4 regions of the Pseudoalteromonas sp. UBA2102 genome follow, and region 3 is predicted to be linked to each of the others. Evidence: predicted binding sites of a transcription regulator. Region 3 holds the regulator's gene; each other region holds the start of a gene.
The links. Region 3 encodes sigma-54, which starts transcription at its own class of promoters, with help from an activator protein. Its sites were predicted from a motif close to GTTGGCACGNNNNTNGNNT; they were not measured.
Positions count from the first base shown of each region.

Region 1: B2R65_RS08185 (EF-hand domain-containing protein) is a predicted target of sigma-54. The motif match lies at 2,549-2,567, and genes of this name have one in related genera.
Region 2: B2R65_RS19340 (flagellar basal body rod protein FlgF) is a predicted target of sigma-54. The motif match lies at 4,425-4,443, and genes of this name have one in related genera.
Region 4: B2R65_RS18540 (TorF family putative porin) is a predicted target of sigma-54. The motif match lies at 2,137-2,155, and genes of this name have one in related genera.

Region 1 is NZ_DCYU01000061.1:6,707-14,087, forward strand. It holds gene B2R65_RS08170 (putative bifunctional diguanylate cyclase/phosphodiesterase) at 1-316, shown strand, start outside; gene B2R65_RS08175 (MFS transporter) at 321-1,622, shown strand; gene B2R65_RS08180 (hypothetical protein) at 1,751-2,203, opposite strand; gene B2R65_RS08185 (EF-hand domain-containing protein) at 2,215-2,490, opposite strand; gene B2R65_RS08190 (PA4780 family RIO1-like protein kinase) at 2,745-3,599, shown strand; gene B2R65_RS08195 (response regulator) at 3,618-4,292, opposite strand; gene B2R65_RS08200 (ATP-binding protein) at 4,302-5,756, opposite strand; gene B2R65_RS08205 (S9 family peptidase) at 6,018-7,381, opposite strand, start outside.
Region 2 is NZ_DCYU01000151.1:11,186-18,566, reverse strand. It holds gene flgJ (flagellar assembly peptidoglycan hydrolase FlgJ) at 1-889, opposite strand, end outside; gene B2R65_RS19355 (flagellar basal body P-ring protein FlgI) at 1,025-2,119, opposite strand; gene flgH (flagellar basal body L-ring protein FlgH) at 2,131-2,814, opposite strand; gene flgG (flagellar basal-body rod protein FlgG) at 2,835-3,623, opposite strand; gene B2R65_RS19340 (flagellar basal body rod protein FlgF) at 3,645-4,388, opposite strand; gene flgE (flagellar hook protein FlgE) at 4,565-5,935, opposite strand; gene B2R65_RS19330 (flagellar hook assembly protein FlgD) at 5,995-6,675, opposite strand; gene flgC (flagellar basal body rod protein FlgC) at 6,689-7,120, opposite strand; gene flgB (flagellar basal body rod protein FlgB) at 7,126-7,381, opposite strand, start outside.
Region 3 is NZ_DCYU01000073.1:71,214-78,594, reverse strand. It holds gene mgtE (magnesium transporter) at 1-193, opposite strand, end outside; gene B2R65_RS10375 (HPr family phosphocarrier protein) at 453-725, opposite strand; gene rapZ (RNase adapter RapZ) at 766-1,611, opposite strand; gene B2R65_RS10365 (PTS sugar transporter subunit IIA) at 1,631-2,083, opposite strand; gene hpf (ribosome hibernation promoting factor) at 2,088-2,375, opposite strand; gene B2R65_RS10355 (RNA polymerase factor sigma-54) at 2,403-3,902, opposite strand; gene lptB (LPS export ABC transporter ATP-binding protein) at 3,972-4,697, opposite strand; gene lptA (lipopolysaccharide transport periplasmic protein LptA) at 4,694-5,242, opposite strand; gene lptC (LPS export ABC transporter periplasmic protein LptC) at 5,232-5,786, opposite strand; gene kdsC (3-deoxy-manno-octulosonate-8-phosphatase KdsC) at 5,783-6,334, opposite strand; gene B2R65_RS10330 (KpsF/GutQ family sugar-phosphate isomerase) at 6,335-7,306, opposite strand; gene B2R65_RS10325 (calcium/sodium antiporter) at 7,309-7,381, opposite strand, start outside.
Region 4 is NZ_DCYU01000144.1:7,927-15,307, reverse strand. It holds partial or broken gene B2R65_RS18545 (M1 family metallopeptidase) at 1-1,087, shown strand, start outside; gene B2R65_RS18540 (TorF family putative porin) at 1,352-2,038, opposite strand; gene B2R65_RS18535 (hypothetical protein) at 2,316-3,479, opposite strand; gene B2R65_RS18530 (helix-turn-helix transcriptional regulator) at 3,625-3,825, opposite strand; gene B2R65_RS18525 (hypothetical protein) at 3,834-4,253, opposite strand; gene B2R65_RS18520 (AsmA family protein) at 4,484-6,454, shown strand; gene rplN (50S ribosomal protein L14) at 6,731-7,099, shown strand; gene rplX (50S ribosomal protein L24) at 7,110-7,381, shown strand, end outside.

The DNA of each region.
Region 1 (7,381 bases), on a different contig from region 3:
TATTTCTATTGACGATTTTGGTACTGGGTACTCATCCTTGTCGAGCATGTTAGATATTGGTGTAGACATAGTAAAAATAGATAAAAGTTTCATTCAAAATATGGATAAGCGAGGCTTAAGTATAATTCATGCGATTGTGCAAATGGCCTCAACACTTGATTTTATAGTAGTCGCTGAAGGTGTAGAAACCCTAGAGCAAGCCAACATGTTAAAAGAAATTGGCGTGTCTCACCTACAAGGTTATTACTTTTCTAAACCTATGGAACAACACTTTGTAGATTCGTACCTCAAAGAGCAAAACAAATTGTGTAGCTAGCAGTATGAAAAAACTCACTAAAGAGCAAGTCTATAAACGCCTTAACAACGATGAAGACGCACGCGCCTGTAAAGACATAAACGAAGATGACTGCAAAGAAGTGGCCGGTAACTTTATTCTTTTATTAACAAGTCAGCTTTTTAGTAAATTTGCCGATGCCCTCCTCAACCCTAAAGTCACTCTGCCTTGGTTAATGCAAAGCTTAAACGTACCAAGCGCGTTTATAGCGTGGCTGGTGCCTATAAGAGAATCGGGCTCTTTATTACCACAATTAGCGATAGCCAATATTATCCGTAAACTCTCAGTAAGAAAGTGGGTATGGGTTTGTGGTGCATTTGCCCAAGCGGTATGTATTGGCGCTATGGTTGGTGTTTCATTTGTGCTAGAAGGCGCTCAGGCTGGCTATGCAATTTTAGCCCTGCTGGTGCTCTTTAGCCTCGCCCGCGGGTTTAACTCTATTGCCGCTAAAGATGTATTAGGTAAAGTTATTCCTAAAAAAAAGCGGGGCAATATAAGTGGCCTGGCGGCAAGTATTGCCGGCTTTGCAACACTCACTTTTGGTTTAATGATGTGGTTTTTTTCGGGGCAAAAAGAGCAAAATACGGTATTAATTGCGCTGTGTTTAGGCGCTGTTTTGTGGGTTGTTGCTGCACTTTTTTATAGCCGCATAAACGAATACAAAGGGGCGACACAAGGCGGTAAAAATGGCTTTTTAAATGCGCTAAGTAAATTAAAGCTGCTTTATCAAGATAAACAATTTGCACACTTTGTAATTACCCGCGCCTTTTTACTTTGCTCAGCCCTAAGCGCGCCTTTTTATATTATTTTAGCAAGCTCTCAGCAGTTTGAATTTTCATTATTGGCAGTATTTTTAGCCGTGTCTGGCTTAGCAAGTTTAATTTCTGGGCCAATATGGGGAAGGCTCAGCGATTTTTCTAGCCAAAAGGTGCTTGTGATCAGTGCGTTACTTGTCACCATAAACGGCGTGAGCGTGTTTGTAATAGCCACATGGTATAGCCAGCTGTTTGAATATGCTTGGGTAATACCTGGTTTTTATTTTTTGCTTTGCATTGCTCATCAAGGCGTACGGCTCGGGCGTAAAACCTATTTAGTAGATATGGCACAAGGCAATAAACGCACTGATTACGTGTCGGTTAGTAATACTGTAATTGGCATTTTGCTTTTAATGTTAGGCAGTATAGGGCTTTTAGAAGCATTTTTATCAACCGCACAGCTTATTCTGCTGTATAGCCTGCTCGGTTTGTTAGGTGCTATTAGCGCGATTTTTTTGCCTCAAGCGGAGTAATACCAATGCGCAATAATACGTGACCAATTAAGCGAATTGGTATATTAAAAAAGCCCAACAAAATAATTGCCGGGCTTTGGACTTAAGACCTAAGGATAAACAGTCAGCTTTACCTCAAGTTATAACACCTAAGCAGTTACATTTAGCAGTGAATCACCTTCACTTAAACCAAATTTTTCTTGTACCGATGAAAGAATTGATTCTTTATCTTCATCAGATAGCTGGCTTGAATACTCAGTTAATAACTCATCTAAGTAGCTAACCACTTCGTCAGTATCAACAGATTCTAGCGAGTTTTGCGGCGGCGGTGGCGGGCGCTGCCCTTCAGGGCGTCCTGCATCGCCAATACTTTTAGCGTCAAAATCAAGTTCGCTCATTAAATCAGCCAACTCTTTTGTAGGCGAGATCCCCTGCTCTTCAAATGCGGCTTGAATACTTTGCGCATCTTCCGTACTTAGGTTTTGTGCATCAAATTCTGCAAGTGTTTCTTTAACAAACTCAGTTTGCTCTGAAGTTAAAGCGCTTACTTGGCTAGATTGTTGAGTCATAAAACTCGCTGAACTACCAATACTGTTGATCATATTTTTCTCCCTTAACGTGAGCGGCGTGGTGGCTTGTGTTCACTTAATTCTTGTTCGCTAATTTCGCCATTCCCATCGGCATCTATTTCGTCAAAAATAGTTTGCGCATCGCCTTGCGGTGGCGCACTTTCGCTAAATTCTGCAAGGCTAATCACACCGTCACCATCTGCATCTATGCTTGAAAAGTCAGGTTTAGGTGGTGGGTTATCACCGCCTCTGGCTGCAACATTGGCTGAAAAAGCCATTGATAATAATGCAGCAACGGCAAAAGTAGAAAAATGCTTCATCGTGGTCACCTTGGGTTAAATATTAATAAAGGGTATGAATATAAAGTACGCTTAAAAAACGCAAACATTGTGCAAACAATAAGGAAATAAAAATAAATCCGATTTTTATCATGTTATTTTTACCTTATTCGGTATTTCGGTTATTGTGATAACTAATTACTTAAAACCACTTTCAACACCTGTTTTGAGAGCTAACATACTAAGGACTTATTAACATACATGTTTAATCTTCCAATTTTTCTAGTTGTATCGCAGTGAAAATACCTAAACGCCTCCAGCCACTCGTTGATGATGGCCTAATTGATGAAGTGATAAGTCGCTTAATGAGCGGTAAAGAAGCGGATGTATTTGTGGTGCGCAGCGGTGGCGAAATTCGCTGTGCTAAAGTCTACAAAGATGCCGTTAAACGCAGCTTTAAAAAGGCAGCTCAGTATCAAGAAGGCCGAAAAGTAAGAGGCGGACGCCAAGCCCGCGCCATGGGTAAACGCTCCAGTTATGGGCGGCAACTAGAAGAAGAAATTTGGCAAAATGCAGAAGTAGACGCGCTTTCACGTTTATCACGCGCTGGCGTCAGAGTTCCTGATACTTATTACTGTATTGATGTCGTGTTGTTAATGGAGCTTGTGTGCGATGAAGACGGTGATGTTGCTCCACAGTTAGGGCATGTGACCCTTACACATCAAGACGCTATTGAGCAGTACAGTATGATGGTTCATTATATTAAATTAATGCTGTGCGCTGGTATTATCCACGGTGACTTATCAGAATTTAACGTACTTGTTGATAGTAAAGGGCCTGTAATTATTGACCTTCCACAAGCTGTAAACGCCGCAGCCAATAACAGTGCGCAAGCAATGTTTACGCGCGATGTAAACAACATACGCCGTTATTATGCGCAGTTTGCACCTAGCCTATTAAACACTCATTACGCTAAAGAAATGTGGGCACTGTTTGAAGAGGCCAGCTTAACGCCAAACACTGTGCTCAGCGGAGAATTTGAAGACAGTAATGAATCTGCAGATGTAGATGCGGTACTCGATGAAATACAAGCGGCCGAATACGAAGAGTTCGACCGTTTAGAGCGTATTAAAAACGCTGACGATGAGTAAAACTGCGCTCACGTTTAGCTATTGAGGGTGAACAAACCGATAGCCCACACCGTAAACCGACTGAATAACGCTGTCGGTTTGCGTTACTTCATCAAGCTTTTTACGTAACTTTTTTATGTGGCTGTCTATAGTACGGTGGCTAACTATACGTTGGTCTGCGTACATGGTGTCCATTAAGCTATCGCGTGAATAGATTCTGTTAGGGTTTGAATACAAGGGCTTAAATAGCTGAAATTCAAAATTAGTTAGTTCTATACTGCTATTTTTATAATTTACACTGTAAGTACTTTCATCCAGTGTCATGGCATTATTTACCGGCTCTTTTGTGGTATTAACACGCCTTAAAATTGCTTTTACTCGCGCCACCAGCTCAGCATAACTAAACGGTTTGCAAATGTAGTCATCGGCGTCCAGTTCAAGTCCGAGTAACCGGTCAATCTCCTCCACCTTTGCCGAAACCATAATAATGGGCACATTAGAGAACTTTCTTATCGCTTTGCACAGCTCTATACCGCTTTGCCCTGGCAACATAATATCTAATAAAATAACACTTGGCTTATTACTTTCAAGCCAGCTAAGTACTTCATCACCATGATGAATAAGGTGCGTTTGATAATGATGACTTGTTAAAAAGTCGCTCATTAAATTGGCAAGTTTTATTTCATCTTCAACAATGAGTATTTGCTCACTCATATTTATCCTCTACTGAACTAATAAGGGTAATTTAATAACAATGCCAAGCCCGCCAATACTGGCTTTTTCGGCTGATATTTCGCCATTATGACCTTTAACTATATGCTGACAAATAGACAAGCCTAAACCAGAGCCTCCCTCTTGGCGATTGCGAGAGCTGTCTACACGGTATAAATATTCAAACAAGTGCGATAAATGCGTTTGCTCAACGCCTATCCCGTTGTCCTCTATTATAAGCTCTAAATAGGCTTGGCCTTTAATATTTACGTTATTGGCACTTAAAGAAATAGTTGAGCACTGGGCGTAATGCACCGCATTCATTAATATATTATCTAGCAATTGCAGTATACGTGTTTTATCTGCGTTTACTGTGGTGTTGTTAGCACTATTAAGAAGGTAAAAATTAATAGCGTGCTGCTCAAAAATAACGTGATACTTTTGCTCTATGGAGTTAAGTAAAAAGCCTACGTCGGTAGGTTGCATGGTGTAATGCATGCCGCCTAGCTCTGCGCTGTTTAGCATGTGTAGGTCGTCAATCAAGCGTTTTAAATGCAGCGCTTCATCGTTAGCAGAACTAATATTTTTATTATTTGGTTCACGTATCCCAAGCAGCATAGCTTCGAGCTCACCGAGTAAAATGCTCATTGGCGTTCTTAGTTCATGAGAAATATTAGCTAACCAGCGTTTACGTACTTGCTCATCTTTAGCGAGCGTAAAGGCCAAAGTGTTAAAATCTTCACTAAGCTGGCCCAGCTCGTCTTTTCTATCTAATAAAAGTTTGGTGCTGTACTGCCCTTTGGTTAGCTTATGCATACCACTGGCAATTTGCTTTACAGGGCCAACTAAATGCCTTGCCAGTAAAAAAGACAACAGTAAGGTAAGTAGCCCTGCGGTTAACGCAATAAGCCATAAATAGTTAGTTTGTTGCTTTAAAAAATCCAGCTCGTACCCATCTGCTAGGCTTTTTCTTTTTGAAACAGCAAGGTAAGCAATTGTTTTACCTTCAAGCTCTATGGGCGTTTTAATGTACTTTAAATCCTCAAATAATTTACCAAAAATACGCTGCTGGTTTTCATCCAGTAGTGCATAGTGCGCGGCATGCTCGGGCGGTGGGCGTCGATCTCGTTGCGCCATATGCTGTGGGGGTCTGGGTCTGCGTTCACCGCGAATTTCTGGGCGCTGTGGCATATCGCGTAAAGTAGGTAAAAACTGGCTTGATTGCAATTGCGATTCAACCAACCTTAAAAAGCGCTGATCGTTACCTATAATTTTATCCCACGAGGGAGTTTGCGCGTATTTATTAGCCAGCTGTACTGCTAATGGCTCTAATGCTTTTACTTCTTTGGCGTTTACAAAATCAATAATACCTTGGCCAATACTGTACTGAATAAGCACAACAAGCCCCGCAATAATGCTAAAGGTGAAGCTAAATAATATTAAAAAAAGTTTGTTATGAATTTTCATTTATTTTTTATAAACCTGACTCTAAAAGCATTTGAGCTGTTATTTATTGCGTATTTTTTACTGCTAAAACATATTTTTAAAAGCTCTAAGCACTTTAAAGAATAGCCTGTAATAACAATTGTATTAATTGCGTGTTCTATTATAGCGACTTATAAATAGCGCCTTTAATAACAACGTATAACGTTAACAAGTAAAAGTGCAAACAATGTGCATTATATAAAAAATTAAACTCAAAAAAGGCGACCTAAGTCGCCTTTGTTATTAATCGTTTTTTAAATGCTTATCAAAAAAGTCTAAGAACGCTTGTAACGTTTTAATTCTATGCGGCTGATAGGACAAGTAATGATCGCCATCTTCTAGCTCAATGTAAGTAACATCTTTATCTTCGTCATCTAGTTCATCTTCCATTTCTCTACTATGGTAAATAGGGGCAACACTGTCGTCGCTACCATGCACAAGTAAAACAGGTTTGTTGATTGATTTAGCAAAATTGACCGGCGAATTAGCCTCTAGCTTATCGCTATTTGTTCCAAACTGTTTTCGTACTATGTCTTTGTTTGTAAAGTGTCGGGCTTTACTCACAATATGCTCAAGGTCAGTTACCCCTGCAAAACTTGCCGCACATTTAAATGTTTCAGGGTGTTTAATAACAGCCATTAAGGCGGCATATCCACCATAGCTTGCGCCACCAATACAAATTTTATCAGCCTGAGCAATCCCTTGGTCTATTAACCAGTTAGCTCCATCTTGTAAGTCATCTTGCATGGCTAAACCAAAACCTTGGATCGACTGCATTAAAAAGTCATAACCATAACCACTTGAGCCACGAAAGTTAGGCTGTAACACGGCATAACCATTATATGCCAGTAGCGCCGTCCAATAGTCAAAGCCTGCATAGTCGCGCGCCATAGGCCCACCATGTGGAAATATAATAGTGGGTAACTTATCGCCTTTCTCATAGCCAACAGGCAGCGTTAAGTAGCCTTCTATAATAAGCCCGTCACGTGCTTTATAGCTAATGTGTTCTTTACCGGCGTATACGCTTTCGTTAATGTGTGGGTAAACGTCTGCAAAAAATGTTAAATCACCTCGCTTTCTGTCACCTAACATGTAGGCGCCTGATGTTTTATCTGAGCTGACATAAAGTACATATTTTTGCTGATCGTCGCTGGTGCTAACAATATCCATTTCAAATGAATCTTTAGGTAATGATGCTCGTAAAGAGCGATGTAGCTTGTCTAAGTCTTCATCCCAATACGCAATACCATCTTCTAAATGCGAATGCGTAAAGCCTGCCACTTCGCCAGTTTTACGGGAGTAAAAAATATCGCCATCGACATCGTACTTGTCGTCGCTAAAAATGAGCTCACGTTTGTTAGTTGTTAGATTAAGCTTAAATAATGCATCACGCCCTTCATGTAGCGCAGTGATGTATAAAAAGTTAGGGTCTTTATCAAAGCCAAGTATCGAAATGCTTTGCTCACTAAATACTTCGTAGCTAAATAGTGTTTGCCACGACTCATTTTGCTCGTTGTACAGCTCGTAAGTGAATTGTGTTTCATCCATTTTTTTAGCAATACGAACCTTGCCTTGTCTATCAGCAAACCAACTGGTTACATCTGCAC
Region 2 (7,381 bases), on a different contig from region 3:
ATTCGTTTGGCTGTGCTGTTTTTTGTAATGCTTCTTCGTAGCGTGGGTTTTGCGTTAAAAAATCGACAAAGTCGTTCACGCTTTCTTTTATAGAATCGTAAGCTCTAAAACTTGCTTGTTTTTTAACAGGGGTACCTTGCTCAAATTCAAGCGTTACTTTACTTGCTTTATCGCCTTCCCAGCTTTTATCTGATTTAATATTGAACAGGTTATTTGAGCTATTCCCGTCGCTTTTATTAATAATATGCTTACCCCACCCCGTCTCAAGTGCCGCTTGGGCCACCATTACTGCAGGGTTTAAACCAATTTTTTCGGCCGCTGTTTTAGCATGCTCCCACACTGCACTAACAAACTCTTCAGCATTATTAAACGACGACTGCTGTGTAGGCTGTGTTGTGGTTTTCGTTTGTGTTGCCGCACTGCTGACTACTAAGTCATCTTTATTTGCTTGCTTTACACTGTGCACCTTTTCGTGCGGCAGTTCAGAGCCTGCGCGTTTATCACTCATAAAGTCGTTAGTAGTTCTTAATACTGAGCCAGGCATAAAGTTCTCAGCCTCTGGTGAGAGCTGCTGAACAATTAAATCAGCCAAACCCAAAGACCCATTTGATGAAAGCTCAGAAGAGAGCTGCTGATCGTGCATTTCTTCAAAAAACTTTACACCGCTCGAGTTAAACGGACTGTCTTCATCTTCAAATGCTTCGTTCGCTTTACGCATCCCTTTTAGAAGCATTTGGGTAAAAATAGCTTCAAATTGTGCCGCTGCTTTTTTTAGCGCCGCTTTAGAGGCATCAGTAGATGCATCACCGCTGTTTAAAGCGTCTTGACGTAAAGTATTAAGATTACTTAAATCAAAAAAGTTTTGCTTATCGAGGTGATTTGTTTCCATCAGCTTTTTGACACAAAAATGAATAATGCTTTAAGAAATGCAAAAATTGAGCCAAAGAAAGGTAAACAGTAAAAAGCTTAAGTACCTTTTGAGTACTTAAGCTTTATGTAGAAGGGTAAATATTCTAAAAACTAACTAAATAACAACAAGCTGTCCGTTAATTGCACCCGCTTCTTTAAGCGCTTCTAAAATAGCCATTAGGTCTCCAGGTGCTGCGCCTACTTCATTTATAGCACGCACTAAGTCATCTAAGCTAACGCCGGGGTTAAATACAAACGCACGAGAATCATCTTGATTAACGTCAATAATACTTTGCTGTGTAACAACAGTTTCGCCTTCTGCTAACGGATTAGGCTGCGTTACATTTTGCTGTTCAGCAATTGTGACTGTTAGGCCGCCATGGGTTATTGCCGCAGGCTGTAGCTTCACATTTTTGCCAATGACAATCGTTCCCGTACGTGAATTAACAATAATTTTGGCTGAAGTGTCAGCAGGCTTAAACTCTAGGTTTTCAAGCGTTGATAAATAAGACACTCGTTGCGATGCATCACGTGGTGCAATAACGCGTACTGAGGCAGCGTCAATAGCTTGTGCACTATTAGGGCCTACCAAATTGTTAATTGTTGCTTCTAAACGTTTTGCCGTTGTAAAGTCTGGGCGGTTTAAGTTAAAAGTAATGTAGTCGCCTTGCATAAAAGGGCTTTTAACTTCGCGTTCAACAGTGGCTCCGTTAGGTACGCGGCCAACTGTCGGGGTGTTAATGACCACTTTACTGCCATCAAGCCCTTGTGCTCCTAAACCTCCCACAATTAGGCTACCTTGTGCTATAGCGTATACGTTTCCATCCACCCCTTTTAAGAAAGTTTGGAGCAAGGTGCCGCCACGTAAACTGCCTGCACTGCCAATAGAAGATACCGTAATATCAATTGTTTGACCCGGCTTTCTAAACGGCGGAAGCTCAGCATGGACTGCCACTGCTGCTACGTTTTTAATTTTAGGGCTTTGTGTTGAAGGCAGCGTAATACCAAAACTGTTTAGCATGCCTCTAAAACTTTGTTGCGTGTAAGAGTTTTGCTCCCCTGTACCAGGTAGCCCCACCACTAAACCATAGCCTACCAATTGATTGGCACGTACACCTTCAACCATAGAGACATCTTTTATACGCTCGGCGCTGGCAGAAAATTGCCAGCCTAGCAGTATGATCAAAATAAACGCTTTAATGCTATTCATACTACTATCCTCTAAAACGGAAATAACGAGCTACTAAAGAAACGTGTTAACCACCCTGGGCTTTGCGCTTCTTGTGTTTGTCCTTTACCTGAATATTGAATTCGGGCATTGGCAATTCTATTCGACTCAACCGTGTTATCGGCGCTTACATCTTGCGGACGTACAAGGCCTTCGAGCCTAATAAACTCTTCGCCGGTGTTAAGTGTTAGCCATTTTTCACCACGAATAACTAAATTACCATTGGGTAAAACACGCATAACATTCACCGAGATATCACCCACTAAACTGTTTGACTGATTTGATTTAGAGTCACCGGTAAATGATGAATCACTACCAATGCCAAACTGAATACTGTCGCCACCTATATTGACTGGTAAACCACCTAACCCAATAACGGGGTCTAGGCTGGCTTCGGTTTCTTTATCGGTTTCGGTTTTAGCGGCTTTTGTAGCTTGTGTTGACTCTTCAAGCTTAACGGTAATTATATCGCCGGTTCTAAGTGCTTTTTTGTCTGAATACAAATCATTAAATGTATTGGTGTTAAACAACGAACCCGTTGCAACAACAGGCTCTGCTACAGGCTCTGGGTACATGGGTGCGTAGTAGGGGTCATCTTGAACCACTTCACTATTTTGCGTAGAAACACAGCCACTTAAAAATAAGGTGCCTGCTGCAAATAAAATAACATTACGCATAACTATCCCCTTGTGCACGGTTATAACTGTTGATTGATGTAGCTCATCATTTCGTCAACGGCCGAGATTACTTTTGAGTTCATTTCGTAAACACGTTGAGTTTCGATAAGGTTTACCAATTCTTCCGTTACATTAACGTTTGATGTTTCAAGTGAGCCTTGAATAATAGTACCTAAGCCTTCTACGCCTGGATTACCTTGAACAGGCGCACCACTAACAGCGGTTTCGGTGTAAAGGTTTTGACCAATTGGCTCAAGACCCGATGGATTAATAAAGTCACTAATTGTTAGCTGGCCAATTACCACGTTATCGGCTTGCCCTGCAACGCGTACAGATACTTCACCATCTTGAGAGACTGTAATTGATTGCGCATCATCGGGTACATTCATTTCGGGCTGAACAACAAAACCTGCACCTGAGGTAACAATGCGGCCGTCTTCATCGGTAGTAAATTGCCCATTTCGCGAATACGCAATATTGCCATCGGGTTGCAGCACTTCAAAAAAGCCTTCGCCTGAGATCATCCAATCGAGTGAATTTTCGGTGGTGAGCATATTACCTTGCGTAAACTCTTTTTGGTTAGCAACCACTTTTGCACCCGCACCTAGCATTAGGCCAGATGGCAGCTCGGTATCTTGTGAAGAGCGCCCGCCAGGCTGGTTGATGTTTTGATACAGTAAATCTTCAAAAATAGCGCGGCTCTTTTTGTAACCTACGGTACTGGCATTCGCCAAATTATTTGAAATAACTGAAATATCAGTTTGTTGAGCGTCTAGCCCTGTTTTACTTATCCACAATGCAGGATTCATAAGTATGCCCTCATTTTAAAGTTAAACTATGCGCATCAACTGATCTTGACGTTCGTCAATCTCTTCAGCTGTTTTCATTAGTTTTACTTGTAACTCAAATTGACGTTGGTGGTTGATCATATCGACCATTTCGTGAACTGGATTAACGTTAGACATTTCCAGTGCACCACTTAATACTTTTACATTTTCAGAGGTATCAACGGTTTGCCCAGGTACAGGTCTAAATAAACCATCGTTGCCTTTTTCAAGCTCTCTGCTGTTTCCTTCAACAACGCGCAGCGTGTCTACTTCTTCTAAAAAATTTGCAGGCGCGCCTTGGGGGCGAACCTGTATGGCACCATCTTCACTAAAACTTATTTTTTCAATAGGAACCGGTAAAATTACGGGGCCACCTTCGCCAATAACTTGACGACCATGACTTGTTACCAACATACCTTGCGCAGTAATGTTTAGCGTGCCTACTTTTGTATATGCTTCGTTTCCTGAGTCATCCTGAACGGCAAGCCAGGCGTTATCGCTCATGGCAATATCTAAATCTCGCCCTGTTTCGATTATGCCGCCAGAGGTCATGTTAGAACCCGGTCGCTCTTGCATTGAAAACACACGCGTTGGTAAGCCCTCGCCAAATGCTTGCATAGAGCGCGCTTGCGCAAAGTCAGCTTTAAAACCTGTGGTGTTTGCGTTTGCCAAATTATTGGCTTTAAGTGCAAGCCCTTGTAGGCTTTGCTTAGCGCCAGAGGCTGCAATGTAGACCATTTTGTCCATAACATCGACTCACATAAAAAATCTCTGAGTTGATAAATGCAAAATAGGTGCCAGATTAAATTTGACGCAATATAAGGAAGGTATTGAATGGTTCAGCTACGCTAGTTTCAGCTACATAGCTACAAAAAAGGCTGCAAAAATGCAGCCTTAAAATCTTAACCAAAAATAAGGTTAACTTATCGAATCTGCAAAATACTTTGCTGAATTGTTGAGTTAACTTCAAGCGCTCTTGAGTTCGCTTGGTAGTTACGTTGAGCGGTAATCAAATCAACTAATTCGTTTGTTAAGTTAGTATTTGATTGCTCAAGCGCGGATGAATTAATACTACCAAAAGTGCCCGAGCCTGCTTCACCGGCTACTGGCTCACCAGAGTCAATACTTTGCTTCCAACTGGTATCACCTACTTGCGAAAGGCCTTGAGAGTTTGGAAAGCGAACCATAGCAACTTGGCCTAAATAAGTTGAATCGCCATTACTGTATGAGGCAACAATTTTACCGTCTGTGCCAATATCAATGCCCGCTAAACGACCCACTGTAGAACCATCTTGGTCAAGTGCTTTTACTTCAAAGCCACTTGAGTACTGAGTTGGAATACGGCCAGCTGTGTTGTTTTCATCACGCCAGTTTAGCTCAATACCTGTACTTGGGAATGTTGCGCCGTTATCAAGCATTGACGATAAACCAGTACCTGCACCTGCCGGTAAATTAATTTCATCAAACGTAGTGGCGTTAGTATTTGCTACACCATCTGTTGTGGCGGGTAAACCGCTAGAATCAAAACCAAGTGTGGTAATAGGTGTATATGGTGTAGTTGTTTGCTCTACACCAGATGTACCGTCTACCACTTTACCATCAAGCGTAGCGTATACTTCCCAGCTATTGTCTGTACCACCTGCAGCTGCATCTTCTTCTTTTACAAAAAAGTATTGCAGAATATGTGGTTCACCTAATGAGTCGTAAACAGTAGTAGACGTCGACGAATTATAGGTACCGTTCGATGTCGGATCAAAATCGAGGCCTGTTGCATCAGCTGTTGCATCTAAGTTGAACGATAAAAATACGTTTTCGGTTGCGCGAGGCGAACCAGATGAATCAGGAATTTGAATTGGGTTAGTTGTACTTAGACTTACCGATGTGGTGTCCCCACTTGATGCATCAACCGGAAAAGCTTGTAAGTAATTACCTTTGGCGTCAACCATAAAGTTATCTTGGTTAAGCTTAAATGCACCTGCACGAGTATAGGTTAAATCTTGCGACGAAATATCGTCGGTCATTGCAAAATACCCTTCGCCGGTAATCGCTAAATCTAACGAGTTGTTAGTAAATTGCAGTGAGCCTTGATGAAATTGCTGTGCAACCATGGTTGTTTGCACACCATCACCATTTTTGGTTTTACCTGCACTAAACACAGATGCAGCATATACATCAGCAAATTCAGCCCGCGATTCTTTAAAACCAGTGGTATTTACGTTAGCAATATTATTTGCTGTTACGTCTAAGTCTTTTTGAGCGGCAGCTAGGCCTGTAAGTGCGATATTAAAGCTCATAATTCACCTCTAACTTTTAATCTAATAGCCTGCTAGCAGGCGAAATACTTTTTAATTGGTTATGCGATCTCTGCGACATCAGTCAACCTAACCGCACCCTCTTTAGTGTTAATAATAATGCCACTAGAGCCATTGATATTAACGCTTTCAATGTTTTTGAATGTTGCCACCGGTAAGCTTGAAAACTCGCCGTTGGTACTGCCCTCTGCAGTAATAGTGTATTCGCCCTCTGGTAGGCGCTCACCGGATTCATTATTACCATCCCAGCTAAAGCGCACTGCACCCGCTGCTTGCGAACCCATATCGATAGTTCTAACCAGTTGCCCAGAAGCATCTGTGACTTTAATTGTTAAATTATCAACGGCTTCTTCAGCAACCGCAGACCCTTTTGCCTCTCCGCTTTCGCCAAGCTCAAGCGTATTAGATTCTAAAAGCGCTTGCTTACCAACCAGCGTTGATGCTTGTAAGGCAGAGTTTGAGGTCATTGACGAGGCAAGTGACTCAAAATTTGTGTTTAAATCTGTGATGCCTTGCGCCATGGTAAAATTAGTCATTTGCGCAATCATCTGATCGTTATCAGCCGGATTACTCGGATCTTGATACGATAGCTGCTGAGTTAGCAACGAGAAAAAATCTTCCTGCGTTAATGCATCGCTCTCTTCAGTGGTTGTCGCTACTTGGGTCTCTTGCCAAGTTATAGAGTCCAAAAAAGATGAACTAGTACTAATATCGTTACTCATAACCTACCCTCGGTTATCGCTGCCCAAGTAACAGCGTTTTGCTTAACATTTGCTTAGCTGCATCGGCAACTTGCACGTTTGTTTGATAAGAGCGAGAAGCAGAGATCATATTTGCCATCTCCTCAACAACATTAACGTTGGGTTTATAGATATAGCCATTTTCATCCGCACTGGGGTGATTAGGGTTATATTCAATTTGTAGTGGTTTGTTACTCTCAACAATTCCCAGCACTTTAACACCAACAGCGGAGCCCTGAGGGTTGCTGGCTGAGGCAGACGCTTTCGTCAGCTCGGCAGCAAATACAGGTTGGCGTGCTCGGTAAGTTTTGTCTTGGGATGAACTAATTGTATTAGCATTCGAAATATTACTCGCGGTGGTATTTAAGCGAACATTTTGTGCACTCATACCACTGCCTGAAATATCAAAAACGTTATATAAACTCATAATTATTATCCTTGACTACCGAGCGCTTTATTCAGGCCCTTAAATTTACTACTTAAAAATTGCAGGCTTGCCTGATACTCCATCGCATTCTGTGTATACAAGTTTCGTTCCACCTGTATATCAACTGAGTTACCATCGCCTGTATCCCCTTGATTTGGATTGCGAAATAATTCAGAACCACCTACACTTCGAGTACCGCCAGCAATGTGTTTTTCATTGGTAGTAACCATGCTATTGCCGCTTTGCTGAGTTGACCTTGCC
Region 3 (7,381 bases):
GCACATCTGGGTCAACCAGTTGCCAAAGCATGCGTCTAATTTTATGCGGAGAGGATTCAAGCAGCAGTGCTGTATCACAAGGTGCTGTTTTTGCTAGCATGCGTCTTACTTGAACAAATTGCCCACTATTAAGTGATTTAGTCACTTGTTTTAGTTGCTGTAGTGGATAGTCTTGTTCAAACGCTTCTGGCATTGGCATCCTAAATATTTTTGTGTAATGGAAAGGTGTTTAGTAAGTGGTTTTGCCCACTGTTATTTTCTTTATTTTTTGTGCTAAACCCAATGCTGGGGCTAAATTAGTGTTTAAAATTAAGTAACCAAATTTAGCAGGGGCATGGCTTTATTACCCTAAATTAAAGCACTAAATTAGGCGAGTCGGAATACCTTAATTTACTAAATCTTTATAGTTTGGCCTGATAAGTCTTTAACTTATAAGGCTATGGTGCTTTAAGTTATTCTTGTTCGTTAAATCGTTGTGCGATTAATTGCCCAACCGCATGCAAAGCTTGCTCTGAATCAGGGCCTTCACAGACTACTTTAACTTCTTTACCTTTACTGCTTTCAAGTAACATTAAAGCTAATACGCTGTCGCCTGCGGCTTCTTTATCATCTTGGTGTAAGGTGATTTTAGCATCAAACTGTACAGCTAATTGCGCAAGGACCGTTGCCGCTCTGGCGTGTAAGCCTAATTTATTTTTTATTAAAAATGTGTCTTCACAGCGCATAAATTACTATACCTAAACTGAACAGGTTATTATTTTAAGGTTACTTTTCTTGCTCACGATGACGAATTTTGACATTCGGATGCGTCATAGCAAAGCTCTCACCAATGGCTTGCGCTAAATAAACCGAGCGGTGTTGACCACCAGTACAGCCAATTGCAATAGTGAGGTAACTACGGTTATTACGCTCTAAGTGTGGCAACCAAGTTTGTACAAAGGTTTGAATTTGCCAAGTGAATTTTTGCACTATGCTGTGATTTGCCAAAAAATCTTTTACTGGTTGATCAAGGCCCGTAAGCGGTTTGAGTTCAGGCTCCCAGTGGGGGTTTGGCAAAAAGCGAGCATCAAAAACATAATCAGCTTCTTTAGGTATGCCGTGTTTAAAGCCAAACGATTCAAACGTTACAATAAGTTGCTTATCTTTTTTACCCAGTATTTTTTCGCGAATTGACTCTGCTAATTGGTGCACACTTAAATCGGTGGTATCTAGCATAAAGTCAGCGCGCGTTACGAGTACATCAAGCAGTTCTTTTTCTTTTTTTATTGCTAAATCAAGCGGCAGTGAATCGATGGATAAAGGGTGTAATCTGCGTGTTTCTGAAAAACGTTTGATCAGTGTTTGATCATCACTATCTAAATAAAACAGTGTGGGTTTAGCAAAGTCAGGAAGGTACTCGAGAATATCGTTAAATTCGTCTTGTTCTTTGGGAATATTACGAACATCTATGCTAACGGCTATTTTGTCATAGTTATCTGAAACACTTCGCACTAAAGAGGGCAGTAGGTTGACCGGAATATTATCTACGCAATAATAGCCTAAATCTTCAACCACGCGTAAAGCAACCGACTTACCTGAACCAGAACGGCCGCTTATGATAATTAACTCCATTTATAGCCCTTAGTATTTACTACGATTGATCAACAATTACTTGATACAGCTCTGCATCGGTTTTAGCACTACGCAGCTGTTTACAAAATTCTTTGTTGCTCAGTTTATCAGCTATGGTTGCCAGAGTCTTTAGGTGCTGTTGGTTATCGCCATCTGGTACGATGAGTGCAACAAAAATATCAACAGGGCAGTTATCAATAGCATCAAAGTTAACAGGAGTGTCGCTAACAAGTACTAAAGCCAGCGGCTCTTCTACGCCACCCATTCTGCCATGAGGAATGGCGATACCCCGGCCAATACCAGTACTGCCTAGCTTTTCTCTGCTTGCCAGCGCATTAAGAATATCTTGTTGTGGTAAGTAGGGGAGCTTTTCATGAGCAAGCTCACTGATAAACTCTAAAATTCTTTTTTTACTACTAAAAAGGACCGCAGCTTTGCTGCAGTCCTGGCATACTAATGTACTTAATTTCATAATATTAGTGTCTAGCAAGCTTCTCTTTATGTTTTATGACTTGACGATCGAGCTTGTCAATCAACGAGTCTATAGCGGCATACATATCTTGGTGCTCTGTTGAGGCAAATAAATCTGCGCCACTTACATGAATAGTCGCTTCTGCTTTTTGGTTGAGTTTTTCTACATCGAGAATGACATGCACATTGCTAATATGATCTGAGTGCCTTTCTAGCTTTGCAAATTTATTATTTACATAGTCTCTAAGTGAATCAGTTACTTCTACGTGACGACCAGTTAGGTTTAGTTGCATAAGCATTTCCTCTTTGTTTTTTACGTCTTATATCAAACTCTTTCTCTGATTTGACGGTGGAATAGCTAGCGATTCACGGTATTTTGCTATTGTGCGTCTAGCTACTTTAATTCCTTGCTCTGCCAATATATCCGCAATTTTACTATCACTCAATGGTTTAGCTGAGTTTTCCGCGGCAATTAGCTTTTTAATTAGGGCACGTATTGCGGTTGATGAACACTCGCCGCCATTTTCAGTGCTTACGTGGCTTGAGAAAAAATACTTAAGCTCAAATATACCACGTGGTGTATGCATATATTTTTGCGTAGTAACACGCGAAATTGTCGATTCATGCATTTCTACCATTTCAGCAACATCGTTTAAAACCATTGGCTTCATGGCTTCGGGGCCATGTTCAAAAAATGCCTGTTGCTGTTTTACAATACAGTTTGTTACCTTAAGCAGCGTGTCGTTTCTGCTTTCAAGGCTTTTTATAAACCATTTAGCTTCTTGTAAGTGAGAGCGAATAAACTGGCTATCACCACTTGATTTTACGGTACGTGACATAGCCGCGTACTGACTATTTACGCGTATTTTTGGCATGCTATCTGGGTTTAGCTCTACCACCCAGCGGCCTTTTATTTTTTTAACCGACACATCTGGTATCACATACTCCGACTCTTCCCTTACTATTGTATCTGCAGGTTTTGGGTTGAGGGTATGTATTAGGGTCATGACCTCTTTAAGCTCGTCTTCTTTAAGCTTAGTCTTTTTCATTAATGTACGATAGTCGCGTGCCGCTAATAGATCAATGTGATCGGTTAAGATCATTTTAGTTTGTTCTATAAAAGGGGTGTCTTTATCAAACTGGTTTAGCTGAATACACAAGCACTCTTGTAAACTGCGCGCGGCTATACCTACAGGGTCAAATAACTGAATACGCTTTAAAACGGCTTCTATTTCATCAAGTTCAACTTCAACTTCGTCATCGTTTTCTTGGTTAAAGCTCTCTAAAATCTCTTCGCAACTTAGCGTTAAAATACCCGAGTCATCTACAGCTTCTACAATGGCAATAGCAATGGCTTCGTCAGTTGGGCTAAAAGGAGTAAGCTGAAGCTGCCACATTAAATACTCATGTAGCGTTTCAGTAGAGGCACCTTGATAAATAGACTCATCTTCCGGCATTGGGCCTGAGGATGCCGCAGGGGCTGCGCTCATGTACTCATCCCAGGTTACATCCATTGCCATATCATCGCTAACGGTGTCTTTATTTAAAGCTTCGCCACTGTCTTGCTCGTACTCGCTGGTTGTACCGTCAGCCGATGCGCTTACGGTTACATCATCCGTATCTGCTTTTTGTTCATTTTTTCCAGCCGACTCTTCCGTGTAATCTTGCTCTTCTACTTCTAATAGCGGGTTGCTATCAAGTGCTTCTTGTATTTCTTGCTGGAGATCCAATGTACTGAGCTGCAGCAAGCGAATCGCTTGTTGCAATTGTGGAGTCATTGTAAGTTGCTGGCCCATGCGCAGCTGTAATGATTGCCTCATGTATCTCTAACAATCCTTTTATGTTGTTATAATTAATATTAGCAGATGCTTGTAGGTGTGGCTTAAATGTTACAGCCTAAATTGCTCGCCTAAATAAACATCGCGTACAGTTTTGTCATTTAATACGTGTTCTGGGGTGCCAGATGCAATTAGCTCCCCATGAGAAACAATGTAGGCTTTTTCACAAACATCAAGGGTTTCTCTTACATTGTGATCGGTAATTAATACGCCAATGCCACGGTTTTTAAGATGTTCTATTATTTTCTTTATATCTAACACTGAAATCGGATCAACACCAGCAAAAGGCTCATCCAATAAAATAAATTTAGGGTTTGCTGCCAGTGCTCTGGCAATTTCTACACGGCGGCGTTCACCACCAGAAAGCGCCATACCTTGGCTATCGCGAATATGCTGAATACTGAATTCATCAAGTAAGTTGTTAAGCGTTTCTTCTCGCGCGGCTTTATTGAGCTCTTTACGCGTTTCTAAAATAGCCATTAAGTTTTGATAAACTGTCAGCTTTCTAAATATTGATGACTCTTGCGGCAAATAGCCAATGCCTAAACGGGCGCGGCTGTGCATAGGTAATAACGTAATGTCGTTATCATCAATAGAAATTTTACCTTTGTCGCTAGGTACTAATCCTACAATCATGTAAAAGGTGGTGGTTTTACCTGCGCCATTAGGGCCCAATAAGCCAACAATGCTGCCGGCTTCTACCTCAAGGCCTACATTTTTTACAACTTGGCGGCCTTTATAGCTTTTTGCTAATAGTTTTGCTTTTAAGGTGCTCATGGTTGACCTTCGTTACCTGTTTTTTCTTTAATTTTTGCTTCAACAGGCACTAAAATTGTGTGGACACGATCCGTAGAGTTTTCGTCTTTTTCTGCGCTAATAAGCTGCTGCTGCATGTCGTAGGTAATACTTTTAGCATTAATTTTTTGACCGGCTTGTGCGACTTCAGCATCGCCAACAAGCGTTAAAAAGCGCTTTGCTACGTCGTAACGTACTTCGTTTGCGCTGGCACTCATTACGGTACCGTCGTCTTGTTTTTCTTCGAAGTAGGCTGGGCTGCCAGTGGCAATAAGGAGTTGTTTGTTATCCCCTAAGTCTTCACGTTTATGTACTTCGAGTCGGTCGGCTGTAATTTTGCGATTACCATGCACAATTTCGACGTTCTTTTCAAAAATACCTACGTTTTCTTTAAGTTGGCCTTCTTGACGGTCTGCACTAATAGAAATTTGATTTGCTGGCGGTTGAGCGGCAGGCTCAGCAGCAGAGGCGCTAAATGCAAGCATTAGCGATGGGATAATAAGTATTTTAGTGAGTTTATTGGTCATAATATATTGTTCGCGTATGGTTAATTAGTTTTATTACTTCGGTTTTTAAATCGGCTTCAAGGCCTTTACCGACAATTTTTAAATTAGGCCCAGTGACAACCACTGGCTGCTCAGAGCGCATTGTTAACGCTTTAATGTCGACTTCGATGTTATCGGCATTGATGTTATCTATCATGGCGTTATCAACTAAATTTTTAGCAACCACATTGCCTTCTAAAATAAGTTGTTTATCTTCGTAAAGCGTTGCTTCGTCTGCATTTATTCGCCATGTTTGTTTTTCGTTATATAAAGTAAAAATAGGTTTTTCAAAAAATGTAAAACCAAGCTGTTGGTACAGCTCCATTTTAGCCGCTGTGACTTTATGGCTTATTTTGCCTTGCTCGTCATAGGCTGTTTGCTTAAGCTCTATAGCGGTGTAATCGGGCTTTGCAATTACTTCAGGTTCTTGCTCTAGCGCTACATTGGTTTGGGTAAAATAAGGGTACCAAAGCCAAACCATACAGCCGATGAATAACGCACTGAGTATAACGCGTGCTGCATTCATGAACTGGTGCCTTGTGTTGTCAGCGCTATGCCATTCTCTAGCATAAGTAAGTCTGTGAGCTCTCTAACGGCGCCAAAGCCGCCAGGCATTTGCGTAGTGTAATGCGATAAGCGCTTAATAAGCGGGTGCGCATCGTTTACTGCAACGGCAAAGCCAACGCGCTCCATTACTGGCATGTCAGGGCCATCGTCGCCAATGTAGGCTATTTGTTCATCAGTTAACTTTAAAGTGTTTTTGAGTTCTTGATAAGCAATAAGTTTGTCTTCTTGGCCTTGATAAATGTGCTGCACGGTTAAGCTGCTCATGCGAGTTTGCACTATTTCTGAGTGACGCCCCGTAATGACCGCAACTTCAAAACCGCTATTGATCAGCGCTTTAATGCCAAAACCATCTTTTGTATTAAATGCTTTTAATTCTTCGCCTTGGTTACCGAGGTAAATTCGGCCATCAGAAAATACACCATCAATATCGCATATGAGTAGTTTTACTTTTTTGGCGCGTGCTTTGGCATCATCGCTTAGCGGTTGATAGAGATCTTCAAATTGCATTTATAATACTCCTGCTTTTAAGAGGTCTTGCATATTTAAGGCGCCTATTGGCTGGTTTTTATCATTGACCACAATTAAACCATTAATACGTTTGTTTTCCATTATGTTTAGGGCTTCAGCTGCAAGTATATCGGCCGTGGCAGTTGTGCATGATTTGGTCATAACCTGGCTAATAGCGGTGCTATGTATATCCACTCTTTGCTCTAAAATACGGCGTAAGTCACCGTCGGTAAAAAGGCCAGCAAGCTGTTGATTGTTATCTACAATAGCGGTCATGCCCAGCCCTTTGGCTGACATTTCTATTAACGCGTCTTTAATTGTTTGCGTTACACCTATAATAGGGGTGTTTGTGCCGCTGTGCATTACATCTTTTAAAGTGAGCAACAATCGCTTACCTAAACTGCCACCAGGGTGAGAGAGTGCAAAGTCATCGGCGGTAAAGCCGCGTGCTTCTAAAAGCGCAACTGCCATTGCATCACCCATTGCTAAAGTAGCTGTGGTGCTTGCTGTAGGCGCTAAACCTAATAAACAGGCTTCTTGTTCTACTTTTATGCATACGTGCACATCGGCAAGTGTTGCCATAGTAGAGAGCGGGTTGCCCGTCATCGATATTACTTTTGCGCCAAGGCGTTTAAGCACCGGAATAATATTAAGTACTTCGCTGGTTTCGCCCGAGTTTGATATAAGCATAACCACGTCATTTTTGGTTATCATGCCTAAATCACCATGGCTTGCTTCGCCTGGGTGAACAAAAAAAGCAGGGCTGCCTGTACTTGCAAGGGTAGCAGCAATTTTATTACCAATATGGCCTGATTTACCCATGCCAATAACAATAATGCGGCCTTGGCAATCAAACATGAGCTGACACGCACTATGAAAGTTTTCGTCAACGTATTGTGTAATATCAGCAAGCGCTTGGCGTTCAATGTTTAATACGCGTAAACCTTGCTCTATAAAATTTAGTTGTGCCATTGTTACCCTACTTGACTAAAAATATAACCTTGGTACGCCAAAAATGCGATGAGTAATAGGCCACCTTCTACTCTA
Region 4 (7,381 bases), on a different contig from region 3:
TCTTTCGGCGGAGCTTGAAAGCAAAAAGGTTGAGCACAACGGTGTAAATATTGAGGTGTACTACCACAAAGATCATGCATGGAATGTTGACCGTATGATTGAGTCAGTACAAGACTCAATAGATTACTACACGCAAGCCTTTGGGCCATATCAGCATAAGCAGTTACGTATTATTGAGTTTCCTAAGTATCGCTCGTTTGCGCAAAGTTTTGCCAATACGGTACCTTACTCAGAAAGTATTGGCTTTATTACAGACTTAAGAGATGAGAGTAAAGTTGACCTACCTTACTATGTAACCGCACATGAAGTTGCACACCAATGGTGGGGGCATCAAGTATCTGGGGCTAATGTAGAGGGCAGTGCCGTTATTTCTGAATCGCTCTCCCAATACAGTGCGCTTATGGTACTAAAAAAACGCTTTGGCGCCGAGAAGCTTCGTAAATTCTTAAAGTACGAGTTAGATAGATACTTAATGGGCCGCACAGGCGAAGCCTTTGAAGAAATGCCACTATATAAAACACAGTCGCAACAATATCTTCATTACAATAAAGGCTCAGTTGCGATGATGGCTTTGTATGACCGCTTAGGTGAAGAGCGCTTAAATGCCGCACTTAAAGCATTTTTGAATGAGTTTAAATACCAGGCAACGCCATACCCAACCACACTTGATTTACTTAGTTATTTAAAGCGAGATGCAACACAAGCTGAACAACGTTTTATTGATGATCAGTTTAAATATATAACGCTTTATGAGCTTGAAATGAAAGCAGTGTCGGTTACAGATGATGTTGATAGCGAAGGTTTTTATACAGTAACACTGAGCGTTGAAGCAACTAAGCAGCATGCCGATGGACAAGGTGAAGAAACCGAGCAGCCACTCGATGAGCTAATTGATATTGCATTATTTAGCGATGATCCTGAAAACCTTCTCGCTGAAGACTTTGTGATTTACTCGCAAAAGCATCATATAGTCTCTGGTACTAATACTATTGAGCTAAAAGTAAAAGAAAAGCCAGTGTACGCGGGGGTAGACCCGTACATTAAGCTTGTAGATAAAGACAGTAAAAACAACCTAGCTAAGTTTTAACGATTAGCTTAAAGGCCGCATTTAATGCGGCCTTTTTTGTTTTAGCGAATTACTAATATCAATGCGCAATAAAGCTTAATAAAGCGAATTAGCATATTGGTAATAAGAGGTAATAGCAGCGAGGAGCTCGGCGGTTAACTGAAGTGGGTTTTATAGTAAGGTGCTTTAGTCGCTAAAATTAAAAGGCGCTGTGAGTATTTAGGTGCCCTAAACGAGAAAAGGGCCAAAAGGCCCTTAGTGTTGCAGCAAGTAACACATTTTGTTTTAAAGCGTAAAGTCTACAGCGTAGCCTACGTAAACTTTAACATCTGACTCATCCATGTCGGTGTCAGATACGCCAAAAGTAAAACCATCTTTTGATACAGAGATACCGTAATCAATAATATTATCATCGCCTATAAAGTCGCCAGAGTAGTGACCTAAGTGTAGCGCAACCTCAGTACCATTGCTGCCAACAGCAAAGCTGTAATCGGCATTTAGGTATAATGAATCGCCAAAGTCGGTGCCATCGCCATCTGCCGCTGAAGTGGCAAGGATTGCAGCGCCAAAGGTGAAACCTTCTGCGCTGATGCTACCGTAAATTTCAGAGAAATCAGCATCTGCCTCAGAAGCTGCATCTGGGTAAGCGTAATAAATGTAACCTACATCGTAGCTAAATGTGTCGTTAATATCGCCACCAAAACCCGCGTAAACATCAAGCTCGTAAGTCATTTCATCGGCCCATGAAGCATTTGATGCCCAAGTACCTACATAAAAGCCTGACTCGTCAGCGTAATCAATACCGCCAGAAATAGCAGCATCGCCCCCAGTTTGCTCTTGACCACGCCATAAGTAGTTAGACGTAGCCGCTGCGTTTGCTGTTACTTCTGCATGTACGGCTGTTGATGTTAAAGATGTAGCACCTAATAAAGCTATTGCGCTAATTGCGATGGTTTTTTTTAGTTTTAGCATGTCCATTTCCCGTTATATGATTTTTATCGCCTAGGTTTTTATTCTCTTATTGGCAACCCTTTGACTGGCGGTGTTTTATTGTTTAACTGGGAATGCAATTGCACTGTATGTGCCAGCTTAAAATAATTTCTATAAAACTGTTTTTTTACTTTTATAAAACAATATGTTGAGAAGTTTTAGAAGAGGGGATGATTGAGGTGGTTAATTAAAAAACGCACACTGCTGGTGCATAAATTAACCTAACTGCACCAGAAAAATACAGTTAGGTTAGGTAAATTTAGCCAAATATAGTGCGCATAAGACTAATTGTTTCGTTTACTCCGCGGCCTTTTTGTACTTCGCTAATAATAGAGTCGCGTTTGCTACGAATATGCTCGGGAATGTCATCGGCTGCAAGTGCACGGTCTACAAGTATTTCGGCTGACTCTTTACCTCTACGTTGTGGTTTTCCTGCACTTGTTGTGCTGCGTTTAGGTTTATTTAATAGCTTAATATAATTTGAGTTGTCGGCCGTGCTGGCATCTGCATAGTAAAAAAAGCACGGTAATAACGCTTTTATACTAACTAGTTGCTCTTCTAGTTCATTGCTGCCATTAGCCATTTTAAACCACGACATAGCATGAATGCTTTGTACTATATCTTGCCAGTAGCGCTCAAAGTCGCGATTGTTTAATTTTGTAATACCTAAAGCTGCGCATAATGCATCAAGACGGCTATTACTAATTGGCGTAAACACATCTGGGCGGCGCATTGCTAATAAACGTGTAGCAGGAGCAAGGGTTGGCTTTTCATCGCTACCGTTAAAGGCAAGTAAATAAGCAACAACAAACTGTTGGTAATCAGCTTCGCTCACATCACCTTCAAGCGGGATGTTAGCAAGTGCATCGTCAAACGCGCCAGGCAAGTCGGCTAGCATTTGATGAAAACCCTTTGCACTTTTTGTTGATGCGAACCATTCAACATCAAAGTTATAGGTGCTTGGGTCGAGCGTGGCAGTGTGTTTACCACTAAATGCCAGTAAATCCTCTGGGATCATATCTTTTAGTGCTTGCTCACGGATGCTGTGCAAATACGTGGTAAGGCGAAGCTGTTCGTCCAGTGCAATAAGTTCTTTGTGTTGTTCTACAAACATACTAATAACAGGCCAAGGTGCTACACGTAGTGTTTTAAGCTGTAAAAAGCTAATTGCAGAAGTTAACTGGTCATGCAGCTTTTTTAAAAGTGGTAGTTGCTGTGGCTCTAGTAAATCGTAATTTATACGGTCTTTACTTGCACTTAGCAGCTCATAACACCAGCCTAAAAAATCCTCTGGGTGGTTTTCTACTTTCACGGCCATTAGGTTTAGGCTTAGTTCTGAAGCTTGCTTCAAGATGTTTTGGTAAATTTGACTTTCTTGTTCGCCTAGCGCCATTTTTGACGGTGAAATTAGCAGTTTTTTCATGCCTTGTAGAGTCTCCGAGTAGATACATTTTTTAGCTGCTTTATTTTAGCGCAAATACGCCAATAGCAACAGGGCCGTGCATCATACCTAACAATTCAAGGGATGCAATCATGATGCTTAATATAAGCACCATGATTGCCGAGGTTTAATCATGCTCTTGCAGCGTAAACAAGCTTTCAACAGAAGTTTTAAAGTGCCTCGCTATTTTAAGCGCAATTATTACCGAAGGAGTAAACCTTGCCGTTTCCACAGTACTTATAGTTTTACGTGAAACTGCAATTAGATCTGCTAACTCTTGCTGCGAAAGGCCTGCTTCTTTACGGTATTTTGCAATTTGATTTTGCACTTTTGCTCCTAATCTTTGCTTTGCCAAAGAATTGATACGCCGTATATTAAACACATTACAGCAAGGTAAAACGAGGCCATCATGGTGTGAGACACTTCTAAAGCCAAATCATCTGAGAATAAATACACGCCACCCATACTAAAAAGTAAACCAAGAACTACATGTTTATAGGCAATAGTGTCGATAGTGTTTAAGTACTCATCTTTGTAGGTAAGGTGGTATTTCATTTTCCATGTAAACCCGCCTCTGATCACAAACATACAGAATGAACCTAAAAAGGCAGCAGTGCCAAAAAACAATAGTGGGGCTGATGTTTGAGTAAGCAGTGGGTAAACACTGATGATTAATAAAGTGACTCCCATGAATAATGAGAACCAAGCATTTTGGCCCATAAACTTTTCTTCATTTTTAATATCATGATTCGACATATCTCATTTCCTTTTAAAATTTACATTATGTAACCTACAGGTATCAATGTAACCTATAGGTTTCACAGTGTCACTATTTTTTTGTAACCTAAAGGTATCAAAATGTTTCAGGGGCGATTCAGGATAAGACGGTAATATTTAATAAAGTGCTTTTTTATCACAACGACAATGATTTTAAAGCTAACACTCGCTATGATAAGAACATTATTTGCACGTTTGAAAGGATGATCATGAAGACCTTACTCAAAATTGTTGGTGTAATACTCTTACTTTGTATTGCGTTAATTATTGCCGCTCCGTTTTTAATTCCAACCGATACTATTTTTAATAAAGTATCTGAGCAGGTTGAAAAAACAACAGGGCGCACACTTACTATTAAAGGTGATAAAACGCTTAGTGTATTTCCTGCATTAAAGTTAGAGCTTAACGATGTGCACTTTGCAAACATGCAGACAGGCTCGCGCGACGACATGGCAAGTATGGAGCAATTAGCTGTGCATATACCATGGTTATCGCTATTTGGCGGCGAATTCAAACTTGATAAGTTTGTTATTAACGAGCCCAATATTTTATTAGAAACTGATAAAAACGGTAAAGCTAACTGGCAGTTGTTTGATGCTGTAGCAGAGCAGCCGCAAGAGCAAACTCAATCAGGTGAGGCTGTTAAACTACCAGAGAGCTTTGATATAGAGTTAGGTGAAGTGGCTATTTACGGTGGTACGTTTACTTACCTAGATGGGCAAACAGGCGCTAAACAACAAATTAGTGACTTGGAATTGGCTATTTTACTTCCTTCACTACGTAAGACACTAGAGATCAAAGGCGGCATTACATATATGCAAGAGCGCTTTGAGCTTGATGTAAAACTTGATACGCCGGCAAAGGCAATTGAAGGGGCGACATTTGAGGTTGCTCAAAGCGTAGACTCTCGCTTGGTCGATCTTACTTTTAACGGCAGTATTGCTCGCCAAGGTAAAGATATAAAAGGCGAGTTAGCGCTAAGTGGCGACTCTGTTAAAGAGCTAGCAACTTGGCAAGGGGTAGACTTAAACGCTAAAGAAAATGCATTTAATGCGTTTAGTGTAAACGGTAAAATGCATCTTATAGATGATACGTTTAACTTAGAAGAGCTGATTGCTACCCTAGATGAATTAGAGATTAAAGGAAAAAGTGAAGTAAACTTAGGAAATAAACTAGCGGTTAATGCTGATATAGACCTAGGTATGCTTGATTTGAATCCCTACTTACCGGAGGTAGTCGCTAAGCAGCAAGCGCCGCAAAGCGAAGAACCTAAAGCCGCGCAGCCGATTGTTTGGGACGATACTAAAATTGATTTAAGCGCATTAAATGCACTTAATGCTAATGTAGTTATTCGCTCAAGCGGTTTAAAAGCTAACGATATTGAGCTAGGTGCTAATCAATTTACAGTCGATTTAAACAACAGCGTTGCTAAATTAAGCTTAGATAGCTTTAAAGCATATGAGGGCACTGGTAAAGGGGTTATCAACATAAATGCGCAGCAAACGCCGTATAAAATAAGCACAAATTTTGATTTAGCCGACATAGACGCACAACCGTTACTCACTGATGCAGCTGGCTTTGATAAGCTTATGGGTAAAGGGTCATTAAATTGGAATTTAACCACAACTGGGCAAAGTCAAAAAACCTTCATTAATGCATTAAATGGCAAGGTTAGCTTTGAATTTGCCGATGGTGCTGTTAAAGGCGCAAACGTGGCTGAGATGGTTCGCAAAGGCAAAGAGCTTATTACGGGTAATCTTGGTGCTGTGAGTGAAGGGCTTGATACAGGCTTTGAAGAATCAGAGCAAACAGATTTTTCTGCGCTCACCGGTAGCTTTAACTTTACTAATGGCGTGGGCCGTAATAACGACCTATCGCTGATGAGCCCACTTATTCGTATTACAGGTGAGGGCGATGTAGATTTGCCTAAAACCAATGTTGATTATCGCTTAGTGACCGGCATTGTTGATTCGATTGAAGGGCAAGGCACTACAGATGATAGTACAGGCTTTAAAATCCCACTGCGTATAGAAGGCCCATTTCATGACGTTGGCTTTAAGCTAGATGTAAGCAACGCGCTTAAAGATGAAGCAAAACAAAAGCTCGATGACGCCAAAGAGAAAGCAAAAGAAAAAGCCAAGGACAAAGTTAAAGATAAACTAAAAGGTTTATTTGGCTAACTATTAAACCCCACAAATAAATAATTAAGGCGCTATTTGCGCCTTGATTGTTTTATAACCACTTGTAAAATAGCTACATAGCGGTTTTTACTCAGTTTTAATCTGTCCTTCCCTTAAATTAATTAAAAAATAACCTACCACTCACTAGCCAATGCTGGTACAATTGCCCGCCCTTAAGAGACAACTCTGTTGTTTTTTGAGTGGGATTTAATCGAAGTGCCTTGATTTTAAACAAATTTAAGGCAAGTTGTAATTACTACACCGGAGGTCATTAACATGATCCAAATGCAAACTCAGCTGGAAGTTGCTGATAACAGCGGCGCTCGCAAAGTGCAGTGTATAAAAGTCCTTGGTGGTTCACACCGTCGCTATGCGGCAGTTGGCGATATCATTAAAGTTTCTGTGAAAGAAGCTATTCCTCGCGGTAAAGTGAAGAAAGGTGATGTTAAAAACGCGGTAGTTGTGCGTACCAAAAAAGGCGTTCGTCGTCCGGACGGTTCTCTGATCCGTTTCGATAGCAATGCGGCTGTTATCTTAAATGATAACTTGCAGCCAATTGGTACTCGTATCTTCGGCCCTGTGACTCGTGAACTTCGTAATGATAAGTTCATGAAAATTGTTTCACTAGCCCCAGAAGTACTGTAAGGAGTCTATCATGGCAGCAAAAATCCGTCGTGATGACGAAGTAATCGTACTAGCAGGTAAAGACAAAGGTAAGCGCGGCAAAGTGCTTTCAGTTGTTACCGAGTCTGGTCGAGTATTTGTCGAAGGCATTAACTTAATCAAGAAACACCAAAAGCCGGTTCCACAATTGAACCAAGCTGGCGGCATTGTTGAGAAAGAAGCGTCTATCGACGTATCAAACGTTGCGATCTACAACTCGGAAACGAGTAAAGCAGATCGTGTAGGTTTCAAGATTGAAGATGG